Regions from separate parts of the Kitasatospora sp. NPDC048407 genome, predicted to be linked through region 1. Evidence: predicted binding sites of a transcription regulator. Region 1 holds the regulator's gene; the other holds the start of a gene.

What was found. The regulator HrcA, encoded in region 1, represses chaperone genes, less so after heat shock. The targets are predictions, from matches to a motif close to TTNGCACTCNGNNNNNCNGAGTGCNAA.
Region 2: the regulator HrcA is predicted to act here: its motif matches at 7,001-7,027, upstream of groL (chaperonin GroEL).

What each region holds. Positions count from the first base shown of each region.
Region 1 is NZ_JBICXW010000004.1:41,701-56,107, reverse strand. It holds gene ACGFWJ_RS10345 (PhoH family protein) at 1-530, opposite strand, end outside; gene ACGFWJ_RS10340 (ribonuclease Z) at 706-1,623, opposite strand; gene ACGFWJ_RS10335 (histidine triad nucleotide-binding protein) at 1,627-1,980, opposite strand; gene ACGFWJ_RS10330 (PDZ domain-containing protein) at 2,060-5,263, opposite strand; gene ACGFWJ_RS10325 (16S rRNA (uracil(1498)-N(3))-methyltransferase) at 5,409-6,152, opposite strand; gene dnaJ (molecular chaperone DnaJ) at 6,245-7,384, opposite strand; gene hrcA (heat-inducible transcriptional repressor HrcA) at 7,454-8,527, opposite strand; gene htpX (zinc metalloprotease HtpX) at 8,800-9,723, shown strand; gene ACGFWJ_RS10305 (hypothetical protein) at 9,777-10,364, shown strand; gene ACGFWJ_RS10300 (DUF2785 domain-containing protein) at 10,389-11,159, shown strand; gene ACGFWJ_RS10295 (DUF3097 domain-containing protein) at 11,195-12,028, shown strand; gene ACGFWJ_RS10290 (hypothetical protein) at 12,036-12,683, opposite strand; gene ACGFWJ_RS10285 (RNA polymerase sigma factor) at 12,680-13,327, opposite strand; gene hemW (radical SAM family heme chaperone HemW) at 13,456-14,407, opposite strand, start outside.
Region 2 is NZ_JBICXW010000003.1:67,772-82,178, reverse strand. It holds gene ACGFWJ_RS08495 (hypothetical protein) at 1-113, opposite strand, end outside; gene ACGFWJ_RS08490 (PadR family transcriptional regulator) at 110-454, opposite strand; gene ACGFWJ_RS08485 (ABC transporter permease) at 480-3,179, opposite strand; gene ACGFWJ_RS08480 (ABC transporter ATP-binding protein) at 3,176-3,892, opposite strand; gene ACGFWJ_RS08475 (hypothetical protein) at 4,058-4,687, shown strand; gene ACGFWJ_RS08470 (hypothetical protein) at 4,754-5,110, opposite strand; gene groL (chaperonin GroEL) at 5,222-6,844, opposite strand; gene ACGFWJ_RS08460 (cold-shock protein) at 7,167-7,373, opposite strand; gene ACGFWJ_RS08455 (MoaD/ThiS family protein) at 7,962-8,240, opposite strand; gene thrC (threonine synthase) at 8,273-9,553, opposite strand; SAM riboswitch class I at 9,571-9,699, opposite strand; gene ACGFWJ_RS08445 (glucosyl-3-phosphoglycerate synthase) at 9,863-10,837, shown strand; gene ACGFWJ_RS08440 (hypothetical protein) at 10,862-11,416, shown strand; gene ACGFWJ_RS08435 (trehalose-6-phosphate synthase) at 11,488-12,954, shown strand; gene otsB (trehalose-phosphatase) at 13,000-13,848, opposite strand; gene ACGFWJ_RS08425 (DUF3263 domain-containing protein) at 13,898-14,125, opposite strand; gene ACGFWJ_RS08420 (extracellular solute-binding protein) at 14,183-14,407, opposite strand, start outside.

The DNA of each region.
Region 1 (14,407 bases):
TCCTTGGCCTGCAGCGCCTGCACGGCCTTGGCCATCGCCAGGTAGGTCTTGCCGGTGCCGGCCGGGCCGAGGCCGAAGACGATGGTGTGCTTGTCGATCGCGTCGACGTAGCGCTGCTGGTTGAGCGTCTTGGGGCGGATGGTGCGGCCCCGGTTGGACAGGATGTTCGCCGTGAACACCTCGGACGGGGCCGGGTGGGCCGGGTCCTCCGCGGCGCTCCTGAGCATGGTGATGGAGCGCTCCACGGCGTCCTCCGTCAGTGGCTGGCCGGTGCGCAGCACCAGCATCATCTCGGTGAAGAGCTGCTTGACGAGCGCGACCTCGGCCGGAGAGCCGGTGGCCGTCACCTCGTTTCCTCGGACATGGATGTCGGCGTCCGGGAAGCCGCCCTCGATCACTCGCAGGAGCGAGTCGGCCGCACCCAGCAGGGTGACCATCGGGTGCTTCTCCGGAATGACTATCCGGGTGCTGGCGGCTGCCGCGTCGGCGGGCCGCTGTCCGTCGGTTCGGGTCTGCGGTGAGTCAGTCATGGGTCGGCGCTACGGCCTGCCTCATCCCAATCCGTCGTGTCGTGTGGCCAGGGCTCTCCAGGCCACCAGGGTACGCCGCGCAGATGTTCGCCGGAGCGGCACGGCGGCTTCGATGGTGGGGTCTGTCGCCCCGATGTGCGAGCGGTTTTTCGTCAACGCGCGCCCCGGGGGGCGCTCAACGGCGCGGTGGGACGGGGATCCTGGCCAGATCCTCGGCGATCACGACCTCGCCGTCGAAGTGCTTCTCGGCCTCCGCGCGGTGCGCCTGCAGGTCCGGGTAGCGCTGCGAGAAGTGGGTCAGCACCAGCCGGCGCACCCCCGCCTCGGCGGCCACCCGGGCGGCCTGCGCGGCGGTCAGGTGGCCGTGCTCCTCGGCGAGTGCGGCGTCCGCCTCCAGGAAGGTCGCCTCGATCACCAACAGGTCTGCGCCCTCGGCGAGTTCGGCGACCCCGTCGCACAGCCGGGTGTCCATCACGAAGGCGAACCGCTGCCCGGGCCGCTTCTCCGCGACCTCCGCCAGCAGCACCGTCCGCCCGTCCACCTCGACCCGGCCGTCGCGCTGCAGCTGCCCCACCGCCGGTCCGCGCAGACCGAGTTCGCGCAGCCGCTCGGGGCGCAGCCGGACGCCGTCCGGCTCGGTCAGCCGGTAGCCGAACGACTCCACCGGGTGCGACAGCCGCACCGCCGCCAGCTCGAACGGCGCGCCCGGCGCCTCCAGCGGGCCGGGCCCGGCGACCGGGCGCTCCCGCAGCTCGGCGGTGGCGTGGTAGACGCTGGCGTGCCGCAGCCGGTCGAAGAACACCTGGCCGGACGCCGGGTAGTAGGCGTCCACCGGGTGCGGCACCCGGTCCAGGTTGATCCGCTGCAGCACGCCCGGCAGGCCCAGGCAGTGGTCGCCGTGGAAGTGCGACACCGCGATCCGGGTGATCCCGGTGGCGGTCACGCCCGCCTGCAGCATCTGCCGCTGGGTGCCCTCCCCCGGGTCGAACAGCAGCCCCTCGCCGTCCCAGCGCAGCAGGTATCCGTTGTGGTTCCGGTGCCGGGTCGGCACCTGGCTGGCCGTGCCGAGGACGACGAGTTCACGCTGCGACAACGCTCAGACCAGCCCCTCGGCGAGCGTGCGCCCGCCCAGCACGTGCACGTGCGCGTGGAACACCGTCTGGCCGGAGTCCGCACCGGTGTTGAAGATCATCCGGTACGACTCCAGGCCCTCGCCCTTGGCGGCCTCGCCGGCCTCGGCGAGCAGCTCGGCGGCGATCTCCGGCTCCGCGACGGCCAGTTCGGCCGCGTTGGCGTAGTGCACGTGCGGGATCACCAGCAGGTGGGTGGGAGCCTGCGGGTTTATGTCGCGGAACGCCAGCGTCCGGGCGCTCCTGCGCACCACCGTCGCCGGGATGTCCCCCGACACGATCTTGCAGAACACACAGTCCGCCTGCGGCTCGCCGGCCATCTCCCGCACTCCTTCTGAACATCCGTCACTGGTGACGACGACCCTACAGGGAGGGGGCGCGGACGCCCCCTCCCCGCTGTCAGTCGATCGGCGGCGCGGTCTTGGCCGGGGTGACGGCCAGCGCCTCCAGCGCGACCCGCACCGCGGTCTCCAGCTGCGGGTCCCGGCCGGCCGCCCAGTCGTGCGGGGCGACCGCGACCTCGATGTCGGGCGTGACGCCGCCGTTCTCCAGGCCCCAGCCGTAGCCCTCCAGCCAGCTGGAGTACTTGGGCTGGGTGACCGTCGTGCCGTCCACCAGGTCGTACTTGTTGTCGATGCCGATCACGCCGCCCCAGGTGCGGGTGCCCACCACCGGGCCGATGCCGAGCGCCTGGATCGCGGCGTTGACGATGTCGCCGTCCGAGCCGGAGAACTCGTTGGCCAGCGCCACCACCGGGCCGCGCGGGGCGTCCGCCGGGTAGGGCTCGGGGCGGTCCAGGTCGCGGCCGCGGTTCCAGCCGACGATCCGGCGGGCCAGCTTCTCCACGATCAGCTGCGAGGTGTGGCCGCCGCGGTTCTCCCGCAGGTCGACCACCACGCCCTCGCGGGCCATCTCGATCCGCAGGTCGCGGTGGAGCTGCGCCCAGCCCGCGCTCTGCATGTCGGGCACGTGCAGGTAGCCGAGCCGCCCGCCGGACAGCTCGTGGACGGCGGCCCGCCGCCCCGCCACCCAGTCGTGGTAGCGCAGCGCCTCCTCGTCGTCCAGCGGCACCACCACGGGGTGGCGCTCGCCGCCGTCCTTGCCGCTGACGGTCAGCTCGACCGGCTGGTCGGCGGTGCCGGCCAGCAGCGGGCCGGGGCCGGTCACCGGATCGACCGGGCGGCCGTTGACGGCCAGGATCGCGTCACCGGGGCGGATCGCCGCGCCCGGCGCGGCCAGCGGAGAACGGGCCCGCGGGTCGGAGGACTCGCCGGGCACCACCCGGGCCACCCGCCACACCTCGCCGTCGCGGACCAGGTCCGCGCCGAGCAGGCCCTGCCGGCGGGCCGCCTCGGTGCCCCGGCCGGGTGGGATCACGTAGGCGTGCGAGGTGCCGAGCTCGGCGACCGTCTCCCACAGCAGGTCCACCAGGTCGGAGTGGCAGCCGGCCCGGTCGACCAGCGGCCGGTAGCGCGCCAGCGCGCCCGCCCAGTCGACGCCGCCGAGGTCGGCGCGCCAGAAGTTGTCGCGCATCAGCCGGCCGTTCTCGTCGAACATCTGCCGCCACTCGGCGGCCGGGTCGACAGTGATCCGGATCCGGTCGAGATCGACGTCGGTGTCCTCGCCGTCGTCGGCCTTCTGGTCGGCGGGGACGATCCGCACGCTGCCGTCCTCCAGCACCGCCACCCGCGCGCCGTCCGCGGAGATCGCGAACGTGTCGACGCCGGTGAGCAGTTCCTCCACCTTGCGCTTCTTCAGGTCGTAGCGCTCCAGCGCGGTGCCGGCCGGGGTGTCGTCCAACGAGGCGGCGCTGTCGCCGAGTTCACCGCTGAACGGGATCCGGCCCCACAGCACGCCGTCCTTCGCCGCGCGCAGCGCCCCGAACCGCCCGGCCGCCACCGGGAACGGCACGATCCGGTCGGCCAGGCCCTCCAGATCGACCTTCGTGGTGGGCGTCGCCGACTCGCTCTTGTCGCCGTCCTTGCTCTCCTCGTCCTCGCCGCCGACCGGCCGCCCGGCCCGCTGCGGCCCGAACGGCGACGGGGTGTCGGCGGCCAGCGTCAGCAGGTACGGGCGGGTGCCGCCGGGGAACGACAGGTCGAAGACGTGCTCGTCGTACACCGGGTCGAAGGTGCGCACCGACAGGAACGCCAGGTGCTTGCCGTCCGAGGTGAAGGCCGGCGAATAGTCGTGGAAGCGCTGCGGGGTGGCCTCGCTGACGGTCCGCGAGGTCAGGTCGGCCAGCATGATCTGGCGCAGCGACCACGGCCCGAGCACCGGCTGCGACCAGGCCAGCCAGCCCGAGTCCGGGCTGAACACCGGCCCGCTGACCTCGCCCTCGCCGCTGCGCGCCAGCTCGTGCACGGCGCCGTCGCTGAGCGCCACCAGCAGCAGCCGGCCGTCGTGCGAAGCCACCGCGAGCTGCCGGCCGTCCGGCGAGACCGTCAGCGACAGCACCCGGCCCAGCTGCCCGGCCGCCAGCCTCCGGCGCTCCGCGCCGAGCACCGCGGGCGCGTACTCGATCGCGTCCTCGCCCTCGGCGTCCGTCACCCACACCACGCCCTGCGCGCCGTCCTCGCCGGGGACGACCCGCACCAGGCGGTTGCGCACCCCCGGCGTCTCGTCCAGCACCCGCGACGGACCCTCCCGGTGGGTCACCCAGTGCACGGTGCCCCGCACCACCACGGCCGCGGCCCGGCCGGTGCGGTCGACAGCGACGGTCTCCACCTGCCCGTCGGCCCGGGTCGGATGCGGCCGGCGGCTGCTGCGCGGACCCGCCAGGTCGATCTCCAACCGGCGCGGCTCGGCACCCTCCAGGTTGTCCAGCAGCCACAGGTCACCCGCGCTCTGCCAGATCACCCGGGTGCCGTCGGTGGACGCCTGCCGGGCGTAGAACCCGGTGTCTGCCGGGCCGTGCGCCCGCAGGTCGGTACCGTCCGGAAGGCTCGAGTACAGCCGCCCGACACCCTCGTGGTCGGACAGGAACGCCACCCGGTCACCCACCCACAGCGGGCACTCCAACTGGCCGTCCAACTCGGCGTGCAACCGCTCGAACTCGGCCGCCCCGATCCACAACTTCCCGGCCCGGCCGCCCCGGTAGCGCTTCCAGTGCGCGGCTTCCCGGTTGTGCGTCCCCAGCAGCACCCGCCCACCCGTCGCCCCCGCCGGCACCGGCTCGAACGCCAGCGCCCCGATCGGCCCGTACGGCAGCCGCTGCGGCTCGCCCCCGTCCAGCGGCACCGCGAACGCCCACGTCCGACGGATCGTCTCCTGCCCCGCCGTGGTGATCGCGATCGGCCGGCCGTCGCCGGTCCACCCCACCAACGCCGTGAACGGGCTCCCCCAGTACGTCAGCCGCCGCGCCTGCCCACCGGCCGCCGGCGCGACATGCACCTCCGGCGCCCCGTCCCGGTGTGACGTCCACGCCACCGTCCGCCCGTCCGGCGAGAACCGCACGGCCCCCACCGGCGCCTGATCCGCGGTCAAGCGCCAAGCGCGCCCGCCCTCCACAGGGGCCAGCCAGACATCGTCCTCGGCGACGAAAGCGACTACGTCGCCGTGCAAGTGGGGGTGGCGCAGGTATCCGCGCGTCAAATCGGTCACCCGGCCACAGTAGAGGGAGCGCGACCAGGGGCGCGGGGAAGTGCGCGAAGCGGAAGGCGCCCAACCGCGAGATCACGGCGCAGGACAATGACTTGCACGTGATCGCGACCTCGGCTGGGAGGTACCCCCACGCGCCCCTGTTCGTTTACCCCCAGCGCCCCGTACGCCCGAGCAGCAGCGCCCCCGCCGCGACCCCCGCGGTGGAGGTGCGCAGGACGGACGGCCCGAGTCGATAAGGCTTCGCCCCGGCCTCGGCGAAAGCCGCGATCTCCTCCGGCGACACCCCGCCCTCCGGCCCGACGATCAGCACGATCTCGCCGGAGGCGGGAAGCTCCGCCGTGGCCAGCGGCAGCGAACCTTCCTCGTGCAGGACAGCGGCGAAGGTGGCCTTCGACAGCAGCGGAAGCAACTGCCGCGTGGTCATCAGGTCGTGCACCTCGGGAAAGCGCAGCCGTCGCGCCTGCTTGCCCGCCTCGCGCGCGGTCGCCCGCCACTTGGCGAGCGCCTTCGTGCCGCGCTCGCCCTTCCACTGGGTGATGCACCGGGAGGCCGCCCACGGCACCACCGCGTCGATGCCGGCCTCGGTCATCGTCTCGACGGCGAGTTCGCCGCGGTCGCCCTTGGGCAGCGCCTGGACGACGGTGATCCGGGGCGCGGGCGCGGCCTCCTCGCGTACGGCGGCGACCAGCACGTCCAGCGCGTCCTTGCCGTGCACCGCGACGACGGTGCCGTCCGCGCCGCGGCCGTGTCCGTCGGCGAGGGTGACGGCCTCGCCGGGCTCCAGGCGCTTGACGGCGACGGCGTGCCGCCCCTCGGGGCCGTCGAGGCGGACGGTGGCGCCGGGGGCGGCGCCCGCCAGGTCGTCGACGACGAACACCGGTGCGGTCATCGGAACAGGAACCCTCTCGCGGAAAGAACAACAAAAAAACCCGGGCCGGAAGCGGCGGCGTGCACCACTCCCGGCCCGGAAAGGAACGGGTCTCACCGGCCGTTGAAGGCGTCCTTCAGCCGGGAGAACAGGCCCTGCTGGCCGGGTGCGAACTGGCCGGACGGCCGCTCCTCGCCGCGGAGCATGGCGAGCCGCCGCAGCAGCTCCTCCTGCTCCGGGTCGAGCTTGGTGGGCGTCTGCACCTCGACGTGCACTATCAGGTCGCCCCGGCCGCCACCGCGCAGGTGGGTGATGCCGCGGCCGTGCAGCGGGATCGACTGGCCGGACTGGGTGCCGGGCCGGATGTCGACCTCTTCCAGGCCGTCCAGGGTCTGCAGCGGCACCTGGGTGCCGAGTGCGGCGGCCGTCATCGGGATGGTGACGGTGCAGTGCAGGTCGTCACCGCGGCGCTGGAAGACGGCGTGGCTGGTCTCGGCGATCTCCACGTACAGGTCGCCGGCGGGGCCGCCGCCGGGGCCGACCTCGCCCTCGCCGGCCAGCTGGATCCGGGTGCCGTTGTCGACACCGGCGGGGATCTTCACCGTGAGGGTGCGGCGGGCCCGGACCCGGCCGTCGCCCGCGCACTCGGGGCACGGGGTCGGGACGACGGTGCCGAAGCCCTGGCACTGCGGGCAGGGCCGGGAGGTCATGACCTGGCCCAGGAAGGACCGGGTGACCTGGGAGACCTCGCCCTTGCCGCGACACATGTCACAGGTCTGCGCGGAGGTACCCGGCGCGGCGCCCTCGCCGTTACAGGTGGTGCAGGTGACGGCGGTGTCGACCTGGAGTTCCTTGGTGGTGCCGAACGCGGCCTCCTCCAGGGTGATCTCCAGTCGGATCATCGCGTCCTGCCCGCGGCGGGTGCGCGAACGCGGGCCGCGCTGGCCGGTCGCGGCGCCGAAGAAGGCGTCCATGATGTCGGAGAAGCCGAAGCCGGCCGCTCCGGCCCCGAAGCCGCCCGCACCGCCACCGTTCGGCGACAGCGGGTCGCCGCCGAGGTCGTACACCTGACGCTTCTGCGGATCGGAGAGCACCTCGTAGGCGGCGTTGATCTCCTTGAACCGCTCCTGCGTCTTCGGGTCCGGGTTGACGTCCGGGTGCAGTTCACGGGCGAGGCGCCGAAACGCCTTCTTGATCTCGTCCTGCCCCGCGTCGCGTCGGACGCCGAGTACCGCGTAGTAGTCCGTGGCCACCAAATGCTCCGGTTTGTTCCGCCTCTAGAAGTGCTTGCGAGAACTGCGTGACGGTCTCACGCAGCCTTGTTATGACTCGTCCAGGATCTGGCCGACGTATCGCGCCACCGCTCGCACCGCCCCCATTGTGCCCGGGTAATCCATCCGGGTCGGACCGATCACACCCAGCTTTGCCACGCTCTGGTCGCCCGAACCGTAACCGACGGAGACCACCGACGTGGAATTCAGGCCTTCATAGGCGTTCTCGTGGCCGATCCGGACCGTCATCGCCGAGTCCCCGGTCTCACCCAGCAGGCGCAGCAGCACCACCTGCTCCTCCAGTGCCTCGAGCACCGGACGGATGGAGAGCGGGAAGTCGTGGTTGAACCGGGTCAGGTTGGCGGTGCCCGCCAGCATGATCCGTTCCTCGTTCTGTTCGGCGAGCGTTTCGAACAGCACGGTCAGCACGGTGCTGACCGAGGGCCGGTCGGCCGGCTCGAAACTGGCCGGCAGGTCCTCCAGGAGGGTCGGCACCTCGGGCAGCCGACAGCCGCCCGCCATGCCGTTCAGCCTGGCCCGCAGGTCTCCCAGCACGGTCTCGCCGACCGGGCCGGGGCAGTCCACCATCCGCTGCTCGACCCGGCCGGTGTTGGTGATCAGCACCAGCATCAGCTTGGTCGGGGTGAGCGAGACGAGTTCGATGTGCCGCACGGTGGAGCGGGTCAGCGACGGGTACTGGACCACCGCGACCTGCCGGGTCAGCTGCGCCAGCAGCCGCACCGTACGGGCCACCACGTCGTCCAGGTCGACCGCGCCCTCCAGGAAGTGCCGGATCGCCCGGCGCTCCGGGGGCGTCATCGGCTTCACCTCGGCGAGGCGGTCGACGAACAGCCGGTAGCCCTTGTCGGTGGGGATCCGGCCCGCGCTGGTGTGCGGCTGGTGGATGAACCCGTCGTCCTCCAGCGCGGCCATGTCGTTGCGCACCGTGGCCGGTGAGACGCCCAGGTTGTGGCGCTCCACCAGGGCCTTGGAGCCGACCGGCTCCTCGGTGCCCACGTAGTCCTGCACGATCGCGCGGAGCACGGCCAGCCGTCGCTCGTCCAACGGGCGCACGGACGGGCGCGTGTCGATCAGGCGGCCGTCGGGCTTGCCGTCGTCCGGCATGTGCACGCACCTCCGTCGTCGTCCGTTGAACCGGTGGTCGATCCTCTCTGGCACTCAACTGGGCAGAGTGCCAGAACCGTACCTGCCAGTGTACGGCCCGGGCCTGATGGCAGGAACGGTCCGCCGACGTGATCCTCGACCGAAAACCGCGCCGACCGGCTCCCGCGGGCCGACGCGACCGCATTCCCATCGGATTCCCATCGTTTCGGATGGTGCCTGCGGGCCCCGCCGGTGGCAGCATCGAAGGCGAAGACGGCGAAGGAGGAGCAGCGATGTCGGCCTCACGGCAGCACTCCCGGTTCACCCCCGACCGCGGCCTGACCGGCCGGATGGTCACCACCATGTTCTTGATCGGCCTGCTCTATGTCGGCTTCACCGGGTTGCTGATCGTGCTGCTGCGCGGTGCCTGGCCCCTGGTGGTGCTGATCTCCGGCGGCCTGTTCGTCGCCCAGTTCTGGTTCTCCGACAAGATCACCGAACGGGCGATGGGCGCCCACCCGGTCTCCCCCGAGGAGTTCCCGCAGCTGCACGGCGCGGTCGACCGGCTGTGCGCGCTCGCCGACATGCCCAAGCCGCGCGTCGCGGTCGCCCACAACGACATGCCCAACGCCTTCGCCACCGGCCGGAACCCGGAAAACGCGGTGATCTGCGTGACCACCGGCCTGCTGCGCCGGCTGGAACCGGAGGAACTGGAGGGCGTCCTCGCCCACGAGCTCTCGCACGTCGCGCACCGCGACGTCGCGGTGATGACGGTGGCCGGATTCCTCGGCGTGCTGGCCGGCGCGATGACCCGGATCGCGCTGTACGGCGGAATGATGGGCGGCGGCAACCGGAACAGCAACGACTCCAACGCCGCGATCGCGATGATCATCGTCCCGCTGGTCTCGATGGTGGTGTACGCGATCAGCTTCCTGCTCACCCGGCTGCTCTCCCGCTACCGCGAGCTCGCCGCCGACCGGGCCGCCGCCCAGCTGACCGGGCGCCCCAGCGCACTGGCCTCCGCGCTGACCAAGGTGACCGGGCAGATCGCCGCCATCCCGACCGAGGACCTGCGCAAGGCCCAGCCGTACAACGCCTTCTACTTCGCGCCCGCGCTGAGCGCCAAGGAGACCGCCGCGCAGCTGTTCTCCACCCACCCGTCGCTGGAGCAGCGGCTCGCACAGCTGTCGAAGATCTCCTCCCAGCTCGGGCAGTGACCGCCTTGCTCGGGCAGTGACCGCCTTCCACCCTTGATCAAGGAGCTCGCCCCGTGGGATTCCTGGACGCCCTGTTCGGCCGCAGCAAGCCGGTGAAGCCGGACCTCGACCAGCTGTTCGGCATCCCGTCGGCCGCGCTCACCCTGCAGGCCGCCACCGGCTTCCTCCCCACCGGCCTCGGCTCGGTGTGCTTCGCCGCCGTCGAGGGCGGCGCCTTCGCCGAGGTCCAGTCCCAGGTCCGGGCCCTGCTCGACGCGGACACCGAACGCGGCGGCACCCCCGTCGAAGCCTCCCGCGACAACTACGGCTACTCCTGGCTGCTCGCCCGCCACACCCCCGACGAACTCCCCGACCTGGTCAACGACCTGCACGCGGTCAACAGCGAGCTGGAGGCCAACGGCTTCGGCCCGCAACTGCTCTGCTCGATCGTCGCCTTCCGCGACCGCGAGGGCCGCTCGCTGGGCCTGGTCTACCTGTACAAGCGCGGCACCTTCTACCCGATGTGCAAGCTCCCCGGCCAGGAGAAGCGCAACAACCCCCTGGAGATCGAGATCTCCAACCTGCTCCGCAACGACCTGCGCATCGAGTCCGACCTCTCCCGCTGGTTCCCGGTCTGGGGCGCCCCCGGCCTGGACGACTGAGGCTCCGCCCCAGGGTGGTCGTCCGTGACCGACTGGACCGCCCTGCCCGACCGTGATCCGTCCGAGGCCGAGCTGGCCGCCGTCCGCGAGGCGCTGCGCTCGCCCGACCCGGTGGAGCGCGACGAGCGCGCGTACTCCCGGCTGGCCGGCTGGATACCCGGGCTGGCCGAGGAACGCCGACTGGCGCTCGGCGACGCGATGGCGGACCGCTTCGGGGACCCCGAGATCCAGGCCCGGACGTTCGCGCCGCTGGTCCTGGGCCGCATCGTGCGAACCGGCAGCCTGCGCGCCGAGTGGCTCGCCGCGTTCGCCCGCTGGTACCCCGCCGAGACCGACCTGCGCGGGCACCACCCCGCGCTGGGCTGGCTTCACGCCGTCGCGCACGGCGCCGACCTGCTGGGCGCGTTCGGGCAGCACCCGGACGTCGACCCGGAGCCGCTGCTGGCGCTCGGCACGGCCCGGCTGCTCGCCCCGACCGGGCACGTCTTCGACGCGATGGAGGACGACCGGCTCGGCTGCGCGCTCGCGTTGACCCTGACCCGGCCCGAGCTGACGGAGTGCCAGGCCGTCGGCTGGCTGGACGCGGTGGCCGAGGTGTTCGCCGGCGGAGAGCCCGGGCCGGTGCCGGCCGAAGTGTCCAACACCCTGCGCACGCTGCGGGTGGTGCACCTGCTGGCGGTCCGGGGCGTGCGCCCGCAGTGGGGCGGCGCGGAGGTGCGGGCGCTGCCGCACGGGGCGGCGGTCGGGGAGCGGATCGCCGAGGTGCTGTCGACGGCCGCGCCGTACCTCGGCTGACGGACCGTCGGGGGCGGTTTCGTAGACTGCGGGGCATGCGCAGCAGGGAGTACGGGCCGGATCTGACCCCGCCGTGGAAGCGGCAGCAGCCCGCGCCGGAGGTGGCGGCGGAGCGGGATCTGGTGGTGGAGGATGCGGCGACCGGGTTCTGCGGGGCGGTGGTGCGGTGCGAACGGACCGCGGAGGGATTCACCGTCACGCTGGAGGACCGGTTCGGCAAGCACCGGGTGTTTCCGCTGGTGCCGCGCGGATTCCTGCTGGATGGACGGGTGGTGACGCTGGTCCGGCCGACCGGACCGGCCCCGCGGCGCGGGCCGGGGCGGACGGCGTCCGGGTCGATAGCGGTGCCCGGGGCGCGCGCCCGGGTGGCCCGCGAGTCGCGGATCTACGTCGAGGGCCGGCACGACGCCGAACTGGTCGAACGGGTCTGGGGCGACGACCTGCGGATCGAGGGCGTGGTGGTCGAGTACCTGGAGGGCGTCGACGACCTGCCCGCGATCGTCGCCGAGTTCGCCCCCGGCCCGGGCCGCCGGCTGGGCGTCCTGGTCGACCACCTGCTGCCCGGCACCAAGGAGCACCGGATCGCCGCACAGGTGACCGGCGACCACGTGCTGGTCGTCGGCCACCCGTACGTCGACATCTGGCAGGCCGTCAAACCGGCCGGCCTCGGCTTCGCGGCCTGGCCCGAGGTGCCGCGCGGCGAGGTGTGGAAGGAGGGCATCTGCCGCCGTCTCGGCTGGCCGGTGGACACCTCCGCCGCCTGGAAGCGGATCCTCGCCTCGGTGGACGGCTGGAAGGAACTGGAGCCGGAACTGCTCGGCCGGGTCGAGGAGTTGATCGACTTCGTCACTCAGTCCGGCACTGCCTGACAGCCACTCAGCTCGACACCGCCGACGGCAGGACGGTCTGCGTCGGGCTCGGCAGGGCGGACGGGTCGACTGCCTGCCCCACCACGATCCGCGTCGCGGGCACGCAGTCGGGCACGGACTCCACCACCACGGCCCGGAAGGTGGTGAACGCCCCGCCGGGGAATTCGGCCCGGCCCGCGGTCAGCAGCACCGTCGAGCCGGGCGGGACGAGCTTGGGGTCGATCCGCACCATGCCGGGGCCGTCGCCGGGCTGCACCAGGTCGGGCTGGGCGCGGGTCCCGGCCGGCTCCGGCAGCGTGCACTCCTCGGGCGTCCTGGCCTCCTCGATCCCGGCCGCCGGCACGCCGTACCGCTGCAGGGTGGCGACCATGTCCGGCAGGCCCGCCGGGTCGCGCAGTTGCAGCGCGATGGTGCCGTCCGGCTCCCTGGTCACCGCGTACGCGGCGGTGCCGCCGTGCTCGCCGCCGAGCGCCACGGGCAGCACCAGCGCGGTGGCCACGGCGGCCGCGCCGACCGCGAGTGCGGCCAGTACCGGGCGGCGGCGGAGCAGTCCCGGGCGGCGGGCGGGCTCGCGTTCGGCGGCGAGGACGGCCAGTTCCTCGCCGAGCCTGCGCTCGAAGTTGCTGGTGGACGGGGTTCGGTCGGAGCTGGTCACGAGGCCACCTCGATCATCGGGTCGGCGGGGGCGGCGGGGCGGGGCAGCAGCGGGCCCGGCCTCGGCAGGTCCTTGCGGGCGGGGCGGCGTTCGGCACCGAGCAGCCGCCGGGCGCGGTGCATGCGCACCCGGACGGTGGCCTGCGAGATGCCGAGCACCTGCGCGGTCTCGGCGGTGGTCAGGCCGTCCATGACGACCAGGTCGAGCACCTCCCGCAGCGGGGCGCTGAGCCCGGCGTGCCGCTGCGCGAGATCACGGACGGCCCGCTGGGCGTCGATCCGCTCCTCCAGGGCGAGGATGTCCTCCTCGTCGAGCAGCCGGCGGCCGGACAGCCGGCCGATCGCCCGGCGTTCGCGGTGGTCGCCGCGCCGGTACCCCGCGATGACGTACCGGGCGATGCCGTACAGCCAGCCGATCGCGGTGCCGCGCTCGGGCCGGTAGCTGCCGGCGGCCTCCAGCGCGGCGACGAAGATGTCCGCGGTGAGGTCGGCCGCCAGGTGGGGATCGCTGACCCGGCGGGTGACGAAGTCGAGTATGGCGTTGACGTGCAGGCGGTAGAACGCGCCGAAGCCGTCCGGAGTGGTCAGCTCCGGTGGACGGCCCTCGGGTCGCGCTTCGTGGCGTGGATGCTCACGGATGCGCATGCGTCCCTCCTCGGTCGGGGGACCCGGCGGGTCCCTTCACCGAGTACTTGGCCGCAGCCCGCCGGAGCGTTTCACGCCCGCCCGACTCCCCGATCGTCAGGTTGACGCCCGGGACCGGGTGGCGCGGCTCAGTCGACCAGGTCGCGGACCACCGCGTCGGCCAGCAGTCGGCCGCGCAGCGTCAGCGCCGCCCGGCCGTCCGCGTACGGGCCCGGCTCCAGCAGGCCGTCGGCGAGGGCCCGGTCGGCGGCCTTGCGGCCGGTGTCGGTGAGCAGGTCGAGCGGGCAGCCCTCGACCAGGCGCAGCTCCAGCAGGATCCGCTCGACCCGGCGGTCCTCACCGGCCAGCACCTCGCGGCCGAGCGCGGGCGTGCGGCCCTCGGCGAGCGCCTGCGCGTACGCGGCCGGGTGCTTGGCGTTCCACCAGCGGACCCCGCCGACGTGGCTGTGCGCGCCCGGGCCGGCGCCCCACCAGTCGGCGCCCGTCCAGTACAGCTCGTTGTGGCGGCACCGGCCCTCGGGCGTGGTGGCCCAGTTGGAGACCTCGTACCAGGCGTACCCGGCGGCGGCGAGCGCCTGCTCGGCCATCAGGTAGCGGTCGGCGTGCACGTCGTCGTCGATCATCGGCAGTTCGCCGCGCCGGACCCGGGCGGCCAGCCGGGTGCCGTCCTCGACGATCAGCGAGTACGCGGAGACGTGGTCGGGGCGGGCGCCGATCGCGGCGTCCAGCGAGGCCTGCCAGTCCTGGTCGGTCTCGCCGGGGGTGCCGTAGATCAGGTCCAGGTTGACGTGCTCGAAGCCGGCCTCGCGGGCCTCGGCGACGCACGCCTCGGGGCGGCCCGGGGTGTGGTGGCGGTCCAGGATCCGCAGCACGTGCGGGCGGGCGCTCTGCATGCCGAAGGAGATCCGGTTGTAGCCGCCCTCGCGCAGCTCGGCCAGGTACGCCGGGTCCACCGACTCCGGGTTGGCCTCGGTGGTGACCTCCGCGCCCTCCGCGAGGCCGAACTCCTCGCGCAGCGCGGCCAGCATCCGCACCAGGTCGCGGGCGGGCAGCAGGGTGGGCGTGCCGCCGCCGAGGAAC
Region 2 (14,407 bases), on a different contig from region 1:
AGGCGGCCGGAGCCGGCGGTGGTGTCGGCGAACACCTCGGCGAGTTCGGCGCCCCGGTCGCGGCGGTAGCGGGCGGGGTAGAGCGCGAGGGCGGTGCGCAGGGCCATGTTCATGCGGTCGCCCCCCGCGGACGGACGGCGCCGCCGAGGCGGCGCTGCGCCTCGGCGGCGACGGTGCGCAGCCGTTCGGCCTCGGTGGCCAGGACGCCGCGCCCGGATTCGGTGAGGGAGTACGTGCGGCGGGCCCGGCCGTCGACGATCTCCTCGGCGGCGACCTCGATCAGGCCCTGCTGGAGCAGCCGGTCGAGGGCGCCGTACAGGGTCCCGGTGCGGAGCTTCACCCGCCCCCCGGAGATCGCGTCGACTTCCTGGATCAGCGCGTATCCGTGCCGGGGGGCGTCCGCGAGGGCGGTGAGCAGCAGCAGGGTGGGTTCCTGCATGGCGCGTTCAGTCATACGACTACATATATCGCCGACCTGCCTATCCGCGCCATCCCGCGGGGGCGTCCCGGCGCAGCGCGCCGAGCAGGCCGGCCAGCACCGGCAGCGCCAGGGCGAACAGCGCGATGGTGGCCCACGGGACGTCGGCGGGGTTCAGCACGGGGGGTGCGCCCATCTCCCCGGCCACCCGGGAGCGCAGCAGGGCGTACGCGGGGACGAAGCCGCTGATGGTGCCGAGCAGGGCGCCGAGCAGCGAGATCAGTCCGGCCTGGAGCCCGGCGACGGTGCGCCGGGTGCGCGGCCGGGCGCCGATCGCGGACAGCAGGACGCGTTCGCGGCGGGCGTCGTCGGCGGCCAGCGCGGTGGAGACCACGGCCGCGCCGAGCACCACCAGGGCGGCGAAGCCGCTGAGCGCGACCTGCACCACGCTGCTCTGCGGCCGGAAGCCGCGTTCCACGCCGAACTCGGAGTGCGGGGCGAGTCGGGCGACGGTGGCGGCGGCCCGCTGTTCGGCCTTGTCGGCGACGGGCGTGGTGGGCAGCCAGATCGCCCCGGCCGGCACGACCTTCAGACCGAGTCCGCGGATCGTGTCGGGCGAGATCACCAGCGGTGCGTAGCGCTGCGCGGCGGGCCGTTCGAGCAGGACGGCGTCGACGGTGACGTCCTTGGGCTCCATGTTGTTGCCCAGCATCCGCAGCACGGCCTTGCCGTCGTGCAGGTAGGACGGGTCGGTGACCACGGCCTTCCCGGCGAGCAGCGCCGTCTCGGCGGCCTGGTCGCGCACCGCCAGCAGGTTGCGCAGCACCTTGGCGTCGCCGACCACGACCGACCTGGTGACGTCCCGGCCGTAGCGCTGCCCGCCCTCCGCGGACACCACGCTGGAGCAGCCCTCGCAGAACACGTAGTTGGCCTCGTACAGGTCGGCCCGTTCACCGAGGTCCGGCAGGTCCTGGACGATGGCGGTGCGCAGCTGGGGCATGGTGTCGGCGTCGCCGTGCAGGGTGAGCCGGACACTGCCGACGGGCTGTTCGAGCCGGTAGGAGGCGCGGTCCTGGGCCTCGGCACCCGCGGTGTGCACGCCGACCGCGACGGCTCCGGCGACGGCGGCCAGCACGGCGGCGACCGCGGGCCCGGTGCGGGAGCGGTGCCGGGCGGTGTCGCGCAGCGCGAGCCGCGGGCCGACGGGCAGCAGGCGGGCGAGCCTGCCGAGCAGGGCGAGCAGCAGCGGGGTGAACAGCAGCAGGCCGAGTTCGGCGAGCGTGGCGCCGCCCAGCACCGACAGGGTGCGCGTCGACAGTCCGGCGACCACCGGCATCCCGCCGGTCGGGGCGGCCACCGCGCCGTACAGCGCGAGTCCGATGCCGGCCAGCACGACCGCCAGGCCGAGCAGTGGCGTCCAGCGGGCGGAGCGGCGCACCGGGTCACGGTCCGTCAGGCCGTCGAGCACCTCGCGGCGTCCGGCCTGCAGGGCGGGCAGCAGGGCGGCCAGCAGGGCGGTGACCATGCCGACGGCGGCGATCCCCAGCAGGTCGGACGGGTTCAGGGTGAGCCCGCCGAACCGGCTGCCGCCCCACTCCTCGATCCGGGTGCGCAGCACGGCGACCAGGGCGGCGCCGACCACGGTGCCGAGCACCGCGCCAGCCGCGCCGAGCACCAGTCCGCCGCCGAGCACCACGGCCCGGACGTGTCCGGGGCGGCCGCCGGCCGCGCCGAACAGGGCGAGCTGGCGGCGGGCGCGCCGGGCGCCGACCGCGAAGGCGGGGCCGGCCAGCAGCGCGACCTCCAACAGGGCCATCGCGGCGGTGGTGGCGACCGTCATCAACCGGCGTTCGCGGGCGTCCTGCGCGCCGACGGCCTCCTCCACGGCCGGCACGTCGGCCGGCGGGTGGGCGGCGACCTGGCGGCTCGCCAGGGTGTAGCCGTAGCGGTTGAGTTCGCGGACCTGCTCCCAGCCGAGGCTCGCCCCGGCGGGCAGCCGGACCAGCCAGGCGGCCTTGTTGGCGGCGGCCTGCTCGGCGCCCGGGTTCTGCGGGGCGAGTCCGGCGGTGACCTGCGCGGCGTCCAGCTGCTGGTACAACTCGCCGGGGCGGGCGACCAGTTCGGACTTGTTCAGGTCATCGGGGAGTTCGACGGTGCCGGTCAGCGTGAACGGGGTGGACTCCAGGCCGCGGACGGTGACCCGGTCGCCGATCCGCAGGCCGGTGCCGGTGAGGAACGCCCGGGTGGCGGCGGCCTCGTGGGCGGCGGCGGGGGCCCGGCCGGAGACCAGGTTCAGCCGGCCCTGCCAGAGCTCGCCGGTCAGATCGGCCTCGAAGGTGTCGACGGGGGCCAGGCCGTCGTGGGTCTGCACGGACGCCACCGGGCCGGTGCGGGCCGGGATCAGGGTGCTGCCCTTCGGGAGCAACTCGCCGAGCAGCACGGTCGGTTCGGTGCCGATGGCGCGCTTCTGCTCGGGCGTCTGGTTGTCCGGGCGCACCGGCAGGGTGCGGACGCCGTCGGCCGGGAACACCGCCTGCTCGATGCTCCGGCCCGGGTCGTAGGCGCCGATCAGCGCGTCGGAACGGCCCATCAGCCGGTCGGAGCGCTCGGCGGCGCTGAGCTGCCCGCTGCGGTGCACCACGTCCACGCCGGTCGCGCCGAGCACCGGCAGCGCGATCATCGCGACCACCAGGGCGCTGCGGCCCTTGGCCCGCAGGGCGTCGCGGCGCGCCATCCGCAGCACCGCCCGCCAGGCGCTCATCGGCCGGCCCCGGTGCGCTGCGCCGCCTCGCGGAGGTACCGGCCGTCCCGGAGGAACACCACCCGGTCCGCCCAGGCCGCATGCGTGGGGTCGTGGGTGACCATCATGGCGGCGGCGCCGGCGTCGCAGCGCGAACGCAGCACCTGCAGCACGGCCTCGCCGGTGGCCGAGTCGAGCGCGCCGGTCGGCTCGTCGGCGAGCACCAGCCGGCGCTCACCCGCCAGCGCCCGGCCGATCGCGACCCGCTGCTGCTGGCCGCCGGACATGTCCTCCGGGAACCGGTCGGCGAGTTGGGCGATCCCCAGCTCCTCCAGCGCGACCAGTGCCTCCGCGCGGGCGGTCCGGGCGGAGACGCCGTCCAACTCCCTTGGCAGCGAGATGTTCTCGGCCGCCGTCAGCGACGGAATCAGGTTGTACGACTGGAACACGTAGCCGACCGAACGGCGACGCACATCGGCCAGCTTGGCCCGGCTCAGCCCCTCCAGCGGGGTGCCCTCGACCAGCACCCGGCCGGCCGACGGGCGGTCCAGGCCGCCGGCCAGAGCGAGCAGCGTGGACTTCCCGGAGCCGGACGGCCCCATCACGGCCAGGAACTCCCCGGCCCGCACTTCCAGGTCGATCGGGTGCAGGGCGTGCACCTGGGCCTCGCCCCGGCCGTGCACCCGGCCGACTCCCTCCAGGCGCAGCACGGCCTGCGCGCTCGATCCGGTCATGGCTCCCCCTCGGAACAGCGGAACGTCTTGCATACCGAGTATGTATAGCCTCCGAGCGACGACTACTCAAGTCTGCGTCATAAGTCGGTGAACTACATATAGTCTGGATCACATCGCGGGCCGAACCATGCCACCGCACCACCGGCAGGGAGCAGAATGACCGTCATGACCGCATCGCTGTCCGAGCGCTGGCACGCCCTGCTCACGCGCTGCGGCGCCACCGTCGACCCGGAGCCCTACGCCCGCGACCTGCTCGCCCGCTGGGCCGAACCGCAGCGCCGCTACCACACCACCGACCACCTGCGGGCCGTCCTGGACCGGATCGACGAACTCGCCGACCACGCCGAGAACCCGGACGCCGTCCGGCTGGCCGCCTGGTTCCACGACGCCGTCTACCGGCCCGACCGCTCCGAGAACGAAGAACGCAGCGCCGCCCTCGCCTGCCGCGCCCTGCGCGAGGCGGGCCTGCCCGAACCCCTGGTCCACGAGGTCGACCGCCTGGTCCGACTCACCGTCACCCACCACCCCGCGCCCGGCGACCACAACGGCGAAGTCCTCTGCGACGCCGACCTCGCCGTCCTCGGCTCACCCCCCGACCGCTACGCGGCCTACACCGCCGCCATCCGCGACGAATACTCCTTCGTCCCCCCGAACGCCTTCCGCGAGGGCCGCACCGCGATCCTCCACCACCTCCTCGCCCTCCCCGCCCTCTACCGCACCCCCGAGGCCCACGCCCGCTACGACGCGCAGGCGCGGGCGAACATGCAGCACGAGCTCAGCGAGCTGGCCGGGTAGGAGGGCGGGCGCGAAAACTGTGCGGGTGCGAGACCAGGGGCGCGAGCGGATGCGAAACGCCTGCTGTCAGTCGAGCTCCCCCACCGCCGCGACGATCAGACCCTTCTTGCCGCACACCCAGTGCGGATCCGCCCCCAACTCCGGCTCCACGCCCAGCGCGTGCGGGTCGTCCTCCGCCGCACAAGCCGCGCACAACGGCCACCGCCCGTACGACTCCAGCAGCGCGTCCTGCACGTCCTGCGCGATCAGCCCGAGCACGAACTCGCAGCCGTCCGGCCACTGTTCGAGCCACCAGCGGCGGTGGGTGACGGCGTCCTCGACCAGCGAGACGATCGCGGCGTCGGCGACGTCCCGCGCGGTGAGGTCGGCGAGGATCAGCGCGCGGGCGCTGTGCAGGGCGGCTTCGATCTCGTTGCTGGACATCCGCCCATTGTCCCAAACCGCCGCCACAACCCGGAAACGCCGCAAGGGCGGCCTCCCGAAGGAGACCGCCCTCACGGCGTGAGACTGACCGATCCAACCGGTGAGGTCGGATCAGAAGTCCATGTCACCGCCCGGCATGCCGCCGCCGGCGGCCGCGGAGGCCTTCTCCGGCTTGTCGGCGATGACGGCCTCGGTGGTGAGGAACAGCGCCGCGATGGAGGCGGCGTTCTGCAGGGCGGAGCGGGTGACCTTGGCGGGGTCGATGATGCCGGAGGCGATCAGGTCGACGTACTCGTTGGTCGCGGCGTTCAGGCCGTGGCCGGCGGGCAGGTTGCGAACCTTCTCGACCACGACGCCGCCCTCGAGGCCGGCGTTGGTGGCGATCTGCTTGATCGGGGCCTCGAGCGCCACGCGGACGATGTTGGCGCCGGTGGCCTCGTCGCCGTCCAGCTCCAGCTTCTCGAACGCGACACCGGCCTGCAGCAGGGCGACGCCACCACCGGCGACGATGCCCTCCTCGACGGCGGCCTTGGCGTTGCGCACCGCGTCCTCGATGCGGTGCTTGCGCTCCTTGAGCTCGACCTCGGTGGCCGCGCCGGCCTTGATGACGGCCACGCCGCCGGCCAGCTTGGCGAGGCGCTCCTGGAGCTTCTCGCGGTCGTAGTCCGAGTCGGAGTTCTCGATCTCGGCGCGGATCTGGTTGACGCGACCGGCAACCTGGTCGCTGTCGCCGCCACCGTCGACGATGGTGGTCTCGTCCTTGGTGATGACGACCTTGCGGGCGGTGCCCAGCAGGTCGACGCCGGCGTTCTCGAGCTTGAGGCCGACCTCCTCGGAGATCACGGTGCCGCCGGTCAGGATGGCGATGTCGCCCAGCATGGCCTTGCGGCGGTCGCCGAAGCCCGGGGCCTTGACGGCGACGGACTTGAAGGTGCCGCGGATCTTGTTCACGACCAGGGTCGACAGGGCCTCGCCCTCGACGTCCTCGGCGATGATGACGAGCGGCTTGCCGCTCTGCATGACCTTCTCCAGCAGCGGGAGCAGGTCCTTGACCGAGGAGATCTTGGAGTTGGCGATGAGGATGTACGGGTCCTCGAAGCTCGTCTCCATGCGCTCCAGGTCGGTGGCGAAGTAGGCGGAGATGTAGCCCTTGTCGAAGCGCATGCCCTCGGTGAGCTCGAGCTCCAGGCCGAAGGTGTTGCTCTCCTCGACGGTGATGACGCCTTCCTTGCCGACCTTGTCCATGGCCTCGGCGATGAGCTCGCCGATCTGGGTGTCGGCGGCCGAGATGGAGGCGGTGGAGGCGATCTGCTCCTTGGTCTCCACGTCCTTGGCCTGGGCCAGCAGCTGGTCGGAGACGGCGGCGACGGCCTTCTCGATACCGCGCTTCAGGGCCATCGGGTTGGCGCCGGCGGCGACGTTGCGCAGACCCTCGCGGACGAGCGCCTGGGCCAGCACGGTGGCGGTGGTGGTGCCGTCACCCGCGACGTCGTCGGTCTTCTTGGCGACCTCCTTGACGAGCTCGGCACCGATCTTCTCGTACGGGTCCTCGAGCTCGATCTCCTTGGCGATGGAGACACCGTCGTTGGTGATGGTGGGGGCGCCCCACTTCTTCTCCAGAACGACGTTGCGACCCTTGGGGCCGAGCGTGACCTTCACGGCGTCGGCAAGCTGGTTCATGCCACGCTCAAGGCCGCGGCGGGCTTCCTCGTCAAAGGCGATGATCTTGGCCATTAGAAGTGGTCCTCCGGGACACGGTCGACTGCTCGGACCAAGGGGGTGCCCGCGACGGACGGCCCAGGAGAGCGGGGGTCTCGTCCCCTACCGCTTCCGGGGCCTCACCGGCCCGGTCCGTTGTCACTCTCACGCTGTGAGTGCTAACGCCAATGATTAGCACTCGGGGGTGTCGAGTGCAAGCCCATTCGCCGCGCTCCGATGCCCCTCCCGGGAAACCCGCAGGCGGGCCCGGGAACGCCGACAGGCCCGGACCCGGACGCGTCGCGCCGGGGCCGGACCTGCCGGGTCATAGCTGTGGTGTGTGCGGTCTACCGGGCCGTCAGGCGCCGGCGGCGCGGACCATGTCGGCCTGCGGACCCTTCTGACCCTGCGAGATCTCGAACTCGACCCGCTGGCCCTCTTCCAGGGTGCGGTAGCCGTCCATCTGGATCGCGCTGTAGTGGACGAACACGTCCGCTCCACCGTCGACCGCGATGAAGCCGTAGCCCTTCTCGGCGTTGAACCACTTGACGGTGCCCTGAGCCATTCCGAACTCCCCTTGTGCTGTGCTGGCCCTTCAGAGATCCGCGGGACGCGGACCCGGAGGTCTGGAAGGCCGGCCTGTGGGGACTCCCCCCCGCACGGCGCAGCCTCGTGTCGCGGCTGAATGTATCCGGATATGCGCCCTCTGCAACAGGCCCTAATTTCGCGGAAAGTCCGCACCCCACACCGGATATGACGGGTCGAAAGGTATATGGCCCGACAATTGCCACCGGACATAACGGACGTGTCGCCGCAAATCGTCGAAAGAATTCTGACGGCGGCCTGACAGGTCGGGCGGTGAACGGTCCGGCGCATGTCTCAGAGCGCGGGACGGGGACGGGGCCGGCGCGAGGTGCGCTGCGGGAAAATCGAGGATTGGAACGGGCCGTGGCGGGGAACGGCTCCACCGGCACTCTACTCCCCCGCGAACGCGGGAATTCCAGCGACCCGCCAGGTCGGAATCACCGCTGCCCGCGCGCCCGGCCGATGCGCGAAGCCGCCGCCGGGCGGCTCGGAAATCGAATTCCGAGCCCGCGCCCGACGGCGGCGGAGCGAATACGCGGGGCGGCCCCACCGGCCGCCCGGAGCTGCCTCAGCAGCCGCCGGCCACCGCCGGAATGATCGACACCGAGGCGCCGTCCTTGATCTCGGTCTCCAGGCCCTCGGCGAAGCGCACGTCGTCGTCGTTGACGTACACGTTCACGAAGCGGCGCAGCTTGCCGGTGTCGTCCAGCAGGCGGGCGGCGATGCCGGTGTGGTTCGCCTCCAGGTCGGCGATGACGGCGGCCAGGGTGGCGCCCTCGGCGGTCACCTCGGCGGCGCCGCCGGTGTAGGTGCGGAGGATGGTGGGGATGCGGACGGTGGCGCTCATGGGGGTGCTCCTAGAAGAAAGTCGTGGGGGGATCAGGCGGAGACGAGACCGGCGGCGCGGAAGGACTCCAGCGTCGGGCGGATCACGGCGGTCATGCCGGAGTCGGCGACCGCGTCGAGGGTCTTCAGGCCGTCGCCGGTGTTGATCGCGACGGTCTCCTTGCTCGGGTCGAGCTGCCCGGTCTCGACCAGCTTCTTCAGCACGCCGACGGTGACGCCGCCCGCGGTCTCGGCGAAGATGCCCTCGGTGCGGGCCAGCAGCTTGATCGCCTCGACCACCTGCGCGTCGGTGACGTCCTCGACGGCGCCGCCGGTGCGGCGGGCGATGTCGAGCACGTACGGGCCGTCGGCGGGGTTGCCGATCGCCAGCGACTTGGCGATGGTGTCCGGCTTGACCGGCTTGATCACGTCGCGGCCGGCCTTGAAGGCGGCGGAGACCGGGGAGCAGCCCTCGGCCTGGGCGCCGAAGATCTTGTAGGGGCGGTCCTCGACCAGGCCGAGCTTGATCAGCTCCTGAAGCCCCTTGTCGATCTTGGTGAGCTGGGAGCCGGAGGCGATCGGAATGACGATCTGCTCGGGCAGCCGCCAGCCGAGCTGCTCGCAGATCTCGTACGCCAGGGTCTTGGAGCCCTCGCCGTAGTACGGGCGCAGGTTGACGTTGACGAAGCCCCAGCCCTCGCCGGCCGGGTCGCCGATCAGCTCCGAGCAGAACCGGTTCACGTCGTCGTAGTTGCCGTCGATGCCGACCAGCTCGCCGCCGTACACCCCGGCCATCACGACCTTGCCCTGCTCCAGGTCGTGCGGGATGAACACACAGGACTTGAAGCCGGCCCGGGCCGCGGCGGCGCCCACCGCGCCCGCCAGGTTGCCGGTGGACGAGCAGGACAGCGTGGTGAACCGGAAGGCGCGGGCGGCCTCGATCGCGCAGGCCACCACCCGGTCCTTGAACGAGTGGGTGGGGTTGCCGGAGTCGTCCTTGATGTGCAGCTGCGCGGTGAAGCCCAGCTCGCGGCCCAGGTTGTCGGCCTTCACCAGCGGGGTCCAGCCCGGGTTCAGGTTCGGCTTGCCCGCGACGTCGGCCGGGACGGGCAGCAGCGGGGCGTAGCGCCAGATCGACGCCGGGCCGGCCTCGATCCGCTTGCGCAGTTCCTCGGCGTCGTAGCCGGCGTAGTCGTAGGCGATCTCCAGCGGGCCGAAGCACTCCAGGCACGCGAAGCTCGGGCCGAGCGGGAAGCGGGTGCCGCACTCGCGACAGGACAGTGCGGTGGCCGGACCGAGGTCGACGGCGGCAGGTGCGGGGGTGTCAACAGCCATGATGGCGAGGCCCTTTCTCCTCATCTTCCCCGGGACGCGGTCGCGCCCGGGCCGGAATTGGCACCTGTCCCGCCGGGCCTGCTGGGCCGCGCGGGAGGGTTGCCGGGACTTCAACGGGCCGTTCCCTCAGTCCCTCTGGATGAGCTGTATGAAGTTGTGGTCGTACGCTGCGAGCGACCCCGGCGTGCGAAGGTCCGAGCGCAGTACGAAGACTGTAACGGAAGGCCGGTGCGGTCGAACCCCACCGTCCGACAACCGAGACAGAGCGAGACAGGGAGCGAGATCTTGGCCGAGCAGCCCGAGCCCGGGATACTGCCGGAAGTGGCCGACTGGCTGCGCCGCCGGTCCTGGACGGCCACCGACCGGCCGCTCGACCGGCTGCTCGCCGCCAAACGCGCCGCCGGCCCGGCCGGCACCGTCAGCGTGGTGCTGCCCGCCCTGGACGAGGAACCCACCGTCGGCGAGATCGTCACCACCATCCGCACCGAACTGATGGAACGCGTCCCGCTGGTCGACGAACTGCTGGTGGTCGACTCCGGCTCGGTCGACGGCACCGCCGCCGCCGCAGCCGCCGCCGGCGCCCGGGTGGTGCACCGCGACGCCATCCTGCCCCGGCTGCCCGCCGCCCCCGGCAAGGGCGAGGTGCTGTGGCGCTCACTGCTCGCCAGCAGCGGCGCGATCGTCTGCTACATCGACGCCGACCTGCGCGAATTCGACCCGGCGTTCGTCTCCGGCATCATCGGCCCCCTGCTCACCGACCCCGACCTGCACCTGGTCAAGGCCATGTACGACCGCCCGTTCGAGGCCGACGGCGCCGTCGTCCCGGCCGGCGGCGGCCGGGTCACCGAACTGGTCGCCCGCCCCCTGCTCAACCTGCACTGGCCGCAGCTGGCCGGCTTCGTCCAGCCGCTCGGCGGCGAGTACGCGGCCCGCCGCAGCCTGCTCGAACAGCTGCCCTTCCCGACCGGCTACGGCGTCGAACTCGGCCTGCTGGTCGACGCGTTGGAACTGGTCGGGCTGGACGCGCTGGCCCAGGTCGACGTCGGCGTCCGGCACCACCGCCACCAGGACGGCCAGGCCCTCGGCCGGATGGCCGCCACCATCTACCGCACCGCCCTGGAACGCCTCGACCGCGCCCACCGCCTCAAGGCCGACCCCGACCTGGTCCGCCCCCTGCTCACCCAGTACACCCGCACCGCCACCGGATTCACCCCCCGCACCCACCCCGTCCCCGCCGCCGAACGCCCCCCGATGATCACCGTCCCCGAGTACCGCAACCGCTGACCGACGACCCGCGTCCGTCCCGGCATGGCCCCCTCCCCGGAACCCGGACCCGACGCCGAAGCCGAGGCCGGACCCGACGCCGAAGCCGGACCCGAAGCCGAACCCGGACCCGCGTCCGCTCCCGGAAGCACCGGTGCCAACGTCGGCATCGGCTGTCTCGCTCTGCTGCTCGCACCCGTCCTCGGCCTCCTGGTCGAGTCCCGGGTGCTGCGACTGATCGAGGACACCTGGTCCGGCTGCCTGAACATGGCCTGGCAGGTCACCTACGACCTGACCGACGACGCCCGGTTCAACCTGCTCAACTCGTACGAGTGCAGCTACCTGTTCCTGCCGCCCCTCGCCGTCCTGCTCGCCCTGTACCTCGCCCGCCGCTCCCCCTGCCTGCTCACCCGGGCGCTCGCCGCGGCCTTCGCCGCCCTGCTCACCGCACTCGCCGTCGCCGCCGTCGACCTGGAGCACAACCTCACCCCGCCGCGCGGGTGGTACCTGCCCGGGAAGTGCCCGGACGGCCGCCCGCCGTGGCTGCCCGACTTCCTGCCCGCCCGCGACTCCGGCCCGCCGACCGACCATCGCGGCTGACGCCCGCTGTTCACCCGTCGCGGGCCGCGCCGGGTGGTTTGGTCGGCTGGTCGCACGGCAAGGTTGGCTGTATGGCCGATCACGCGTCCGAACGCCCCACGCAGTCCGGAGCCGCCCCGATCCTGGTGGCCTCCAACCGCGGCCCGGTGTCCTTCCGCACGGAGGACGATGGCACGCTGAGCCTCCGCAGAGGCGGCGGCGGCCTGGTCTCCGGGCTCTCCGCGATCGACGACCCGAACGCCGTCTGGGTCTGCGCCGCCCTCTCCGACGCCGACCGCGCCGCCGCCCGGCAGGCCCCCGACGGGCGCCTCGACCGGGCCGGCCACGACGTCGGCGGACAGGCCGTCCGGATGCTGGACATCGATCCGGAGACCTTCGCCCTCGCCTACAACGGCGTCGCCAACTCCACCCTGTGGTTCGTCCACCACCTGCTGTACGACATCCCCACCAAACCCGCCTTCGACGCCGACTTCCGCACCGAATGGGCCGCCTACCGGGCCTACAACACCGCCTTCGCCGAGGCCCTCGCCGCCGAGGCCGCCCCCGGCGCCGCCGTCCTGGTGCAGGACTACCACCTCTCACTGACCCCCGCGCTGCTCCGCGAACTCCGCCCCGACCTGCGCATCGGCCACTTCTCGCACACCCCCTGGGCGCCGCCCGAGTACTACCGGCTGCTGCCCGACGACGTCGCCGCCGAAGTCCTCCGCGGCATTCTCGGCGCCGACCGCGCCGCCTTCCTCACCCGCCGCTGGGCCCTCGCCTTCGCCGACTGCTGCGAAGCCGTCCTCGGCGCGAGCGTCGACCGCGATGTCCTCGCCGTCACGTACGCCGGCCGCACCGCCCGGCTCGGGGTCCACGGCCTCGGCGCCGACGCCGAGTTCCTGCGCGAACGCGCCCACCGGCCCGACGTCGACGAACGCCTCGCCGCCCTGCGCGAAGCCGTCGGCGACCGCCGCACCATCGTCCGGGTCGACCGCACCGAACTCAGCAAGAACATCGTCCGCGGCCTGCTCGCCTACCGGCACCTGCTGCGCGCCCGCCCCGAATGGCACGACCGGGTCGTCCACATCGCCTTCGCCTACCCCTCGCGCACCGACCTCGCCGAGTACCGCGAGTACACCGCCGAAGTGCAGCGGCTCGCCGAGGAGATCAACGCCGAGTTCGCCACCGCCGACTGGCAGCCGCTCATCCTGCACGTCGACGACGACTTCCCGCGCTCTCTCGCCGCGTACCGGCTCGCCGACGTCGCCCTGGTCAACCCCGTCCGCGACGGCATGAACCTGGTCGCCAAGGAAGTCCCCGTCGTCTCCGACCACGGCTGCGCCCTGGTCCTCTCCCGCGAGGCCGGCGCCTACGCGGAACTCGCCGACGACGCGATCACCATCAACCCCTTCGACGTCATCGCCACCGCCGACGCCCTGGCCCAGGCCCTCACCATGCCCCCCGCCGACCGCGCCGACCGCACCAAGCGTCTGGCGTCCGCGGCGACGGCACTGCCTCCGCAGCAGTGGTTCCTGGACCAGCTCCACGCGCTGTAGGGGCGGTTGGGCGCGTAAGCGGGCTTGCGCTTGTCGCACCCCCGCTTACGCGCCCAACAGCTCCGCCAGCTCACTGAGCAGGTCCACCACCCCCGCCGGCCCCGCCACCACCAGGTCCGCGCGATCGGCCAGCTCGCGGACGGGGGCCTCGCCGGTGACGGGGCCGCTGCACACCAGCAGGCCGGGGTGGCCGTCCTTCCGGCGCGACTCGACCTCCTCGTACGCGGCGACGTCCCCGAGATCGTCGCCCGCGAACAGCACCGGCCCGGCTTCCCGTTCGGCGAGGAACTTCCGCAGGGCGACGCCCTTGTCGACGCCGGGCGGGCGCAGTTCGAGGACCATCCGGCCGGGTTCGACCACCAGGCCGTGCCGCGCGGCCAGTTCGGCCAACGGGGCGCGCAGGCGCGCGAGTTCACCGTCGGGGTCGTCCGCCCGCCGGGTGTGCACCGCCAGCGCCCGTCCCTTGTCCTCCACGGACACTCCGCCGGCAGCCTTCAACTCCCCCAGCAGCGAAGGAAGTTCACCCCGGACGGCAGCAACCCCCGGCGGCGCCGGCGCCGCCGTGACGGCACCGGTCCGCGCGTCCCAGCGTTCCGCGCCGTAGTGGCCGAGGACGGTGAGGTGCTCGAGCCCGGCGACAGCCCCGAAGCCGCCGTACGCGGCAGCGGTCGCCGCGGGCCGACCGGTGACGATGACGACCGAGCCGACCAGCGGGGCGAGCGCGGTGAGGGCGGGGACGACGCCGGGGTGGGCGCGGGCCCTCTCGGGGTCGGCCACGATCGGGGCGAGCGTGCCGTCGAAGTCGAGTCCCACGACCGCGGAGCGCGGGTCGGCGAGCAGGCCCGCCAGTCCGGTCCGCCCTGCCTGGGACGTGATCTGCTCAGCAATTCCCATGGCCCCGACGCTACCCGGCCGGGGCCCCCGGTGGGCCCTGATCGCGCCACTACCGGGCGTCACGCCGCCCCTGCCGCACCCGCCGCAGCCGGTTGACCAGGACGGGTGCGTGGGCGAGTGCCTCCGGCCGGTCGAGCAGGGCGTTGAGCAGCTGGTAGTAGCGGGTGGCGGAGATGCCGAGTTCCTGCCGGATCGCCTGCTCCTTGGCGCCGGCGGTCCGCCACCCGCGTGCTTCCAGTTCGAGTACCGCCCGGTCGCGGTCGGTCAGTTCGGCCATGCGTCCAGGCTAAGCACCAGGACCGTCAGCCCCCGGCCGGGCGCCGCGCCGCGGCCGTCAGCCCTTGCGGGCCCGCGACGCCTCGGCCGCGGCGGCGGACTGGAGGTCGCCGAGCACGTCCGTCGTGCCGGGCCGCACGGCCTCGCCGATGCGCTGCTTGAGCATGCTGGAGACCTTGTCCCAGGACGGGTCGCCGAGCGGGTAGAAGTTGGCGCTCGGCAGCGCGTTGAGGAACTCGTTGAGGTCCTTGTGCCCGGGGTTGGCGGACATCTCCTCGAGGGT